DNA from 2 places in the Pseudonocardia adelaidensis genome. Region 2 is predicted to be linked to the other one. Evidence: riboswitches for the same ligand, from Rfam matches in the RefSeq annotation. Region 2 holds a riboswitch; the other holds the start of a gene.

Region 1 (4,404 bases), on a different contig from region 2:
CCCGCCGCGTCGAGCACCGACCCCGCCTCCACCGGATCGAACCGCAGCAGTGCGGACTGGTCGGCGTACCCCGGTGTGGTCGAGGCGAGCGCGCTGGTGGCCGGCGTCGTCTGCGAGCTGTAGACGGTGGCGACGACCTCGGCGCGGTCGATCGCGAGCGACACCGCCTCCCGCACCGCCGCGTCCCCGCCGATCGGGGTGGCCTGGTTGAACGAGATGCCGAACGGGATCCCCGGGTTCGCGCGTGCGATGAGCTGCACCCCGGCCGCGGCGAGCACGGCCTCGTCCTGCTGCGCGATGTTGCCGATGGCGTCCACCTCGCCGGACTGGAGGCTGCCCACCCGCACCCCGGACTCGGGCACGATCCGGAACTCGACCCGGTCCAGCTGAGCCTCGCCCGGCGACTGCCACAGCGACGAGCCCCACGCGTACCCGGCGCGCTTCGCGAGCACGATCGAGTCGTCGCGGGTGTAGGACTCGATCAGGAACGGGCCGGAGCCGATCACCGAGGCGCACCGCTCGTCGTCGCTCTTCCCCACCGTCGCCGGCGACAGGATGCCCAGGCTGTGGGTCGACGTTCCCTGCAGGAACTGCACGTTCGGCTCGTCGAACGTCACCGTGAACCGGGTCGGGCTCTCCACCGTGGTGCCCGTGTATCCCGCCAGGTAGCCCTTCGGGAGCGACGCGCGCGGGCCGAGGTCGGGCACGGCGTCGAAGTTGGCCTTCACGGCCGCGGCGTCCAGCGGCGTGCCGTCGCTGAACGTCACGCCCTCGCGCAGGGTGAACGTGTACGCGCTCGCGTCGGCGTTGGCCTCCCAGCTCGTGGCGAGCCACGGCCGCAGCTCACCGGTGGCCGGGTCCTGGTCGGTGAGCGAGTCGACCACCTGGCGCAGCGAGAAGATCGTGTCGTTGCTGCCGACCTGCTGCGGGTCGGCGCACCCCTGGTCGCTGCTCACCGCGAAGCGCAGCGTGCCGCCCGGCCGAGGGGTGCCCGGGTCTGCGGTGCTCGCGGCGGGCGTCGCGCCGCACGCGCCGAGCAGGACGGCCGCGGCGGCCAGCCACAGCACGAGAGGTCGGGACATGACGTGGTCCTTCATCCAGGAAAGCGCGCAGGAACGGGCACCGCCGCGTGTCTGCGGCAGTGCGCGATGGATGGGGTCGGGTCGTCAGGCCCGACAGAGCGCCGCGCAGGTGCGGCACAGATCGACGTGGCGGCGCCACGCATGCCACGTCGTCCGCAGCTCGATCCGTTCCGGACCCGGCACGGCGACCTCCATCGCTCCCGGCGGTAGCACCCGCTCCCGCTCGCGCGAGGGGTTGCTGCGGCGTCGTCGATCCGGGTCTCTCGGCCGCTCTGGATGGTGTCTGGATTGCACTCCGAACTTACGTAGCGATCGCATCGTTTTTCAAGCGGTGTGTCGAGCACCATCGCGAACGACGAAATGACCGGACAAGATGAGCGGCAAATGTCCGCTCGTTGACAGGACGCGGGCGCCGCCGCCTACCGTGACATTTCCGCCGACGACATTTCCGCCGACGACATTTCCGCCGACCGGGAGAGCTGGAGGCCGCCGTGCCCTGTCCACCGAGCCTGCTGGACCCGACACCCACCGGCGTCCCGTCCCTCGTCGTCCCGTCCCTCGTCACCGATGTCGCCGTCGTCGGCGCGGGCCCGGCGGGCGCCGCCACCGCGTGGCACCTCGCCCGCCGTGGCCTGCGCGTCGTGCTGCTCGAACGGCGGTCGGCGGGCGCGGTCTGGCGGGCGGCGGGCCCGGCGCCGTGGACCGACGAGGGCCTGCCCGCGCGCCTCGCCACGGATGCCGCGCGGCTGTGGGGACAGGTCGAGCAGGCCACCGGGGCGGCGTTGCTGCACGTCAGCGGCGGGGTCCGGCAGGTGCGGGCCGACCAGGCGACGGCCGCGCTCACGGCGGCAGCCACCGCGTGGGGCGCGCAGCTGCGGCACTGTGACGAGGTCGTCGCGATCGATGCCGCCGACGGCGGGGCGCTGGTGCGCACCCGATCCGCCACCGTGCGGGCCGCCCGGGTGGTGCTCGCCGGCGCCGGCCCGCTCCCCACCGACCCGGACGCGCCCGCCGCCACCGTGCCCGGCCACGCGTGCTTCGCCGTTCCCGCGCTCACCCACTGACCTTTCGGGGTGTGCGGGAACCGCGTTCCCGCGTTCCACGAATCACGCCACCTCTCGCTCCGGACAGGGCCGCCCCGGGGACACCAGCCGCGAATAGGCCGGCCACGTCCCGATTCCGCGCTGATCGTGACGCCTCGCCCGCCGCCGCAGCGGCCTGGTCCCGGACGATCGCCCGCCGACCGGGACGGCAGCGGAGATCCGCTTGACCGATCACACCATCCGCCCGTACCGTGCCCGACAGGTCAAGAGCGCCAGCGCCAAGCCCCGGCTCGCTGGCCGGCAACCCTCCTCCGCGGTGGGGTGCTCCGGGTGACGACCAGGCCGCCGTGCACCCACGGCCGGCAAGCGCGGACCCGACATCCGTCCGGGTCCCCAAAGGGTCCGGAGGACCTCGATGACTGCTGTGCTGTCCGCCCGTCCCGGCGTCCGTGCGCAGGCGACCGTCACCGGCGCCGACCTGCTCGTCCCGCTCGTCACGGGCGAGCGCGTGCGCTACGCCAACCTCGACCTCGCCGCCAGCGCTCCCGCGCTCACCGCGGTGGCCGAGCACGTCGCCGCGCTCCTGCCCTACTACGCGAGCGTCCACCGCGGCGCCGGCTACGCCTCGCAGGTCTGCACGGCGGTGCTCGAGCAGGCCCGGGAGACGGTGGGCCGGTTCGTCGGCGCTCGCGCCGACGACGTCGTCGTGTTCACCCGCAACACGACGGACGCGCTGAACCTGCTCGCCCGGTGCGTGCCGGGCCCGGTGCTGCGGCTGGACGTCGAGCACCACGCCAACCTGCTCGCCTGGGGCCCGGGCCGGGTGCTGCGCGCCGCCGTCACCGTCGAGCAGACCCTCTCCGACCTGCGCTACGCGTTCCACGCGGACCGGCCCGCGCTCCTCGCCGTCACCGGCGCCTCGAACGTCACCGGCGAGGTGCTGCCCCTCGACGAGATCACCGCGCTCGCCCACGCCGCCGGCGCCCGCGTGGTCGTCGACGCCGCGCAGCTCGCCCCGCACCGCGCGGTCGACATCGCGGCCACGGGCGTCGACTACCTCGCGCTGTCCGGGCACAAGCTCTACGCGCCCTACGGAGCCGGTGCGCTCGTCGGGCGCCGGGACTGGCTCGACGTCGCCGCGCCGTACCTGGCGGGCGGCGGGGCCGTGCACGCGGTCACCGCGCCCGACGAGGGTGGGGCGACCGAGGTGTCGTGGGCGCCCGCCCCGCACCGGCACGAGGCCGGCACCCCGAACGTCCTCGGCGCCGCGGCGCTCGCCGAGGCCTGCCGGGTGCTGCCCGGCGCGCTCGACCCGGCGCACGAAGCCGCGCTGCTGCACCGGCTCGAGACCGGCCTGAACGCCCTGCCTGGCGTCCGGACGCTGCGGATCTGGCCGGACAGCACCGACCGGGTGGCGGTCTGCACGTTCGTCGTCGACGGCCACCCGGCCGGGCGCGTGGCCGCCTACCTGTCGGCGGAGCACGGCATCGGGGTGCGGGACGGCAAGTTCTGCGCGCACCCGCTGCTGTCCCGGATCGCCGGTACCGCGGACGGCTGCGCGGTACGGGCCAGCCTCGGCCTCGGCAGCACAGTGGACGACGTGGACCGGCTCGTCGACGCCGTCGAGTGGCTCACCACCGACGGTCCCGGGTGGGACTACGCGGTCGTGGACGGCCGCTGGAGCCCGGTGCCCGACCCTCGCGGGACCGACCCGCTGGGCATCGGCACACCGACCGGCTCCGCGCTCCCCGGCTGCGGCCACTGAGGTACCCCGCCCACGGCGAGGACAATGGGGACCGATGTCCCCCATGACCGACCGCCTCACCGCCGATTGCTCCCGCTGCGCCGGCCTGTGCTGCGTCGCCCTCCCGTTCGCCGCGTCGGCCGACTTCGCCGTCGACAAGGCGGCGGGGACGCCGTGCCACCACCTGCAGCCCGACTGCCGCTGCGGCATCCACGCCGGGCTGCGGGAGGCCGGCTACCCGGGCTGCACGGTCTACGACTGCTTCGGCGCCGGGCAGCAGGTCGTCCAGGTGACGTTCGGCGGTCGCGACTGGCGCGCGAACCCGGAGCTCGCAGACTCGATGTTCGCGGTGTTCCCGGTGGTCCGGGTGCTGCACGAGCTGCTGTTCTACCTCGAGGAGGCGCGGGCGCACCCCGCGGCGGCACCGCTCTCCGACGCGCTCGAGGCGGCATTCGCGGAGACCGACCGGCTCGCCGCCGGCACGCCGGAGGAGCTCGCCGCGCTCGACGTGGAGGCGCACCGGCGGTCGGTCGCC
Region 2 (4,404 bases):
CGGGGCGAGGTGAGCGGAGCGGTGCGGGCCCCGCGGCGAGGGACGAGCCGGCCGCGGCGGTGGGCCAGCCACAGGAACACGACGGTGAGGACGGTCCCGAACAGGACGGCGTAGACGCTGCCTTCGGGTCCGAACTCGCCCCCGGTCAGTGCGGTGGGCCCGTTCGTGACGGCGTGCAGGAGGCCTTCGGGGGTGTCGTTGCCCGAGACCTCGGTGCCGAAGACGGCGGTCGCCGCGCAGTTCCAGCCGAAGTGCAGGCCGATGGGGAACCACAGCGTGCGGGTGGCGGCGTACGCGGCGGCGAGCATCGCGCCGGCCTCGACGGCGACGGCGATCACGCCGCGGACGGTGGCGTTCGGGTTGAGCAGGTGGGACAGGCCGAACAGTGCGGCGGTGAGGGCGAGCGCGATCCAGGTGCCGGTCCACCGCTCGACGATCCGGAACAGGACGCCGCGGAAGATCAGCTCCTCGGTGAGCGCGGCCATGAACCCCGACCAGCGCGAGCGCGCCGGCCGGGGATCCCCGGCCGGGGACGTGGTAGCCGCCGAGGAAGGCGATGTTGAGAATGACAGCGGCGAACAGGCCGACGCCGATCAGGGTGCCGCGGGCGAGCACGGACACGGCGCCGGTTCGGGACAGCTCGTCGGCTGCGCGGCGTTCGGTGCGGCGCACCACCCAGGCCTAGCCCGCCGGCGCGGCTGCGGCCGTGCCGAGGCCAAGGATCAGGGTGAGTGGCGGGTTCCACGCCACGGCGTTGACGAGGGTGCTGCCGGCGAGCGCGATGGCCGCGACGACGGCGAGCTGGATGACCAGCCGCATCGGAGTCCTTGTCCGGGGGCGCGACCGGGGCGCGGCGTCGTGAGGACGGTACGGCTTCGCAGGCGCGTGATCACCACCCTGGCGTGGACATGTGCGGGTACCCCGCACGGGGGACGAGCCGCACCTGCGCGTGCCTCCTGCACCAGAACGGAGATCACCCGATGAGGGCCTGCGGCTCGTCCACGCCGCGGTTCAGAGGCCGCGCGCCGCCAGGGCCTCGCGCACCGCCTTGCTGGTGGAGGGAACGGTGGCCGACGGGCCGATGCGGCCGGACACGGCGTCGAGGGTCTTGAGCCCGTCGCCGGTGATCAACAGCACGGTCTCGGCGTCCGGGTCGAGCTGTCCGGACTCGATGAGCTTCTTCGCGGTGGCCACGGTGACGCCGCCTGCGGTCTCGGCGAACACGCCCTCGGTGCGGGCGAGCAGCCGGATGCCCTCCACGACCTCCTCGTCGCTGACGTGCGCGAGCGCCCCGCCGGTGCGGCGCACCGCGTCGAGGACGTACGGGCCGTCGGCCGGGTTGCCGATGGCGAGGGAGCGGGCGATCGTGTCGGGGCGCACCGGCTGCACGACGTCGTGGCCGTCCTCGAACGCCTTCGCGACGGGGGAGCAGCCCGTGGCCTGGGCTCCGAACACCCGGTACGGGGTGGGCTCCACCAGGCCGAGCTTCCCGAGCTCGGTGAAGCCCTTGTCGACCTTCGTCAGCTGCGAGCCGGAGGCCACGGGCACCACGATCTGCTCCGGCAGCCGCCACCCGAGCTGCTCGGCCGCCTCGTAGCCGAGGGTCTTCGAGCCCTCCGCGTAGTAGGGACGGACGTTGACGTTGACGAACGCCCAGTCCTCGTGCTCGGCGGCGAGCTCGGTGGCGAGCCGGTTGACGTCGTCGTAGTTGCCGTCGACGGCGAGCAGGGTGCCGTCGTAGACGGCGGTCGTGAGCACCTTGGCCTGCTCGAGGGAGCTGGGGACGAGCACCACCGAGTCCCAGCCCGCCCGGGCCGCCGCGGCGGCCACCGCGTTGGCCAGGTTGCCGGTGGAGGGGCAGCAGAGCACGGAGAAGCCGAGCTCGCGGGCGGCGGCCAGGGCCACGGCCACCACGCGGTCCTTGAAGGAGTGGGTGGGGTTGCCGGTGTCGTCCTTGACCCACAGGGAGCGCACGCCCAGCGCGGCGGCGAGCCGGTCGGCCTTGATCAGCCGGGTGAGGCCGGGCTCGGTGTTCGGGTGGGACTGCACGTCGGACGGCACCGGGAGCAGGTGCCGGTAGCGCCAGATCGACTTGGGGCCTGCCTCGATCGACTCGCGGGTGACGGTGCCGAAGTCGTAGGCCACCTCCAGCGGGCCGAAGCACTCCGGGCAGGCGAACTCGGCGGCGAGGGGGATCTGGTGGCCGCACTCCCGACAGGACAGCGCACGGGCCGGTCCGAGGTCGAAGGCGGTGGTGGTGGCGCTGCCAGCAGTCAGGGTCATGAGAGGACTCCTCATCTTTCCCGCACCGTGCGGGTCGGAATTGGCACCGTGATCGAGCGCAAGACTGCGCATCGCCGGTTGCCGGGGCTTCGTCGGGCCGTTCCCTCTGCCCCTCTGGATGAGCCATATTCGGTTGTGCCCGACACGTTACGGCACGATCACCGCGGCCCCCAACCTCGTCTCGTGATCTGGGAGCCGGCTCACGTGGTGTCGGCGCCGTGCGCGAGCATGGGCGCATGGCCGCGCCCGCCCCGCTCCGCCTCGTCGTCGGCGAGGAGGAGCTGCTCGTCGAGCGGGCGATCGAGCAGGTGGTGGCGGAGGTCCGTGCGGGCGATCCCGCGGCCGAGGTGCGCCGGGTGCGCGCGTCCGAGCTCACCCCCGCCGACCTGGCCGAGAACCTGAGCCCGTCGCTCTTCGCCGAGGCGAGGGTGATCGTCCTGCTCGCCGCCCAGGAGGTGGGCAAGGACCTCGCCGCGGCGATCGTCGAGCAGTCGGCCGACCCGGCCGACGGCATCGTCCTCGTGGTCGTGCACTCGGGCGGGGCGCGCAACAAGGGCCTCGTCGACGCGCTCCGGAAACTGGGCGCCCCGGTCACCACCTGCAACAAGATCTCGAGGATGGACGAGCGGTCCGACTTCGTGCGCGCCGAGGCCCGCCGGGTCGGCGGCAAGATCACGGGCGACGCGATCGGCGCGCTGCTCGAGGCGGTCGGATCCGACCTGCGCGAGCTCGCCTCGGCCACGAGCCAGCTGGTGGCCGACACCGGCGGGTCCGTCGACGAGCGCGCGGTGCGGCGCTACCACCGGGGCCGCGCGGAGGTCTCCGGCTTCGCGGTGGCCGACAAGGTCGTGGCGGGCGATCGCGCAGGCGCGATCGAGGCGCTGCGCTGGGCACAGCTCCTCGGCACGCCGTCGGTGCTGGTCGCCGACGCGCTGGCCGACGCGCTGCGCACGCTCGCGAAGGTCGGGTCGGCCGGCCGGGGCGACCCCAACCGGCTCGCCGGCACCCTGGGCATGCCGCCGTGGAAGATCCGCAAGGCCCAGCAGGCCGTGCGCGGGTGGGGCCCGGAGGCCCTTGCCGAGGCGTTCGCCGCCGCGGCGGAGGTCAACGCCGACGTGAAGGGTGCGGCGGCCGACCCGGACTACGCCTTGGAACGGGCGGTCCTGCGCATCCTCGCCGCGCGGTCCCGGCGTTAGGCGTCAGCTGCCGCCGCTGGTGCGGCTCTTCTTGAACCATGCGCCCACCTTGTCGCCCAGGAAGGCGCCGCCGATTCCGGCGAGGACGGCGGGGACGAGTGCGAACAGATCAACGAGCATCGGGGGAGTACTCCTCGGGTCGGACGGGCGTGGGGAGCCAGGCGCCCGCGGGGCCACTCTCGGGGAGAGCGGCTGGACCTGTCGACGTAGTGTCAGCCATCTCACGTTTGGCCTGCATGATCGCTGGTCGCGGCGGCCCGGCGGGCGGCGAGCGCCGTCACGGCGAAGAGGACGGCCTCGACGAGGAACACCACCGCGGCGGCGTGTGGCCAGTCCGGTGCGGCCGTGCCGAGCACCGTGAAGAGCAAGGTGCCCAGGCCTGCCGCGCCCAGCCCCAGCCCGACCTGCTGGGTGGTGGTCAGCACCCCGCTGGCGAGCCCTGCCCGGGTCGGCGGCAGCCCGGCGAGGACCACGCCGAACAGCGGGATCATCACCATCGCCTGGCCGATCCCGGCGAGGGCCATGGCCGGGGCCGGCCCGAGTGGCAGCGGAACCCGGCCGGTGCCGAGCTGTCCGGCGAGCACCACGAGCGCGAGGCCGGTCAGCGCCGCGCCCGTCACGATGACGCGGCCCCCGAACCGCGCGACGAGCGCTCGAGAACGGACCGACACCAGCAGGAACCCCAGCGCGTACGGCGCCAACGCCAGGCCCGCCGTCATCGCGTCGGCGCCGAGGCCCTGCTGCAGCACCACGCCGATCGTGAACAGGAACCCGCCGCACGCGCCACGAAGAAGACGAACGCCGTGGCCAGGCCGGCCCGCATCGCGGGCAGCGCCAGCACGGACGGCGGGAGCAGCGGCAGCCCTCCCGCGCGCTCCCGGCGCACCTGCATCACGGCGAGCACCGCCCCGGTGCCGAGCGCGAG

Evidence for each region. Region 2 has a riboswitch for S-adenosylmethionine ahead of thrC (threonine synthase). Riboswitches for the same ligand answer to the same signal wherever they lie in the genome.
Region 1: it holds a riboswitch for S-adenosylmethionine, as region 2 does, so the genes downstream of both, ABEA81_RS13765 (aminotransferase class V-fold PLP-dependent enzyme) here and thrC (threonine synthase) in region 2, are expected to answer to the same signal.

What each region holds. Positions count from the first base shown of each region.
Region 1 is NZ_BAABJO010000009.1:46,631-51,034, forward strand. It holds gene ABEA81_RS13755 (ABC transporter substrate-binding protein) at 1-1,082, opposite strand, end outside; gene ABEA81_RS13760 (FAD-dependent oxidoreductase) at 1,574-2,146, shown strand; SAM riboswitch class IV at 2,387-2,500, shown strand; gene ABEA81_RS13765 (aminotransferase class V-fold PLP-dependent enzyme) at 2,541-3,890, shown strand; gene ABEA81_RS13770 (pentapeptide repeat-containing protein) at 3,934-4,404, shown strand, end outside.
Region 2 is NZ_BAABJO010000047.1:11,482-15,885, reverse strand. It holds partial or broken gene ABEA81_RS38790 (CPBP family intramembrane glutamic endopeptidase) at 297-485, opposite strand; gene ABEA81_RS38785 (hypothetical protein) at 682-819, opposite strand; gene thrC (threonine synthase) at 1,012-2,283, opposite strand; SAM riboswitch class I at 2,292-2,408, opposite strand; gene holA (DNA polymerase III subunit delta) at 2,520-3,479, shown strand; gene ABEA81_RS38770 (MFS transporter) at 3,701-4,228, opposite strand; gene ABEA81_RS38765 (MFS transporter) at 4,195-4,404, opposite strand, start outside.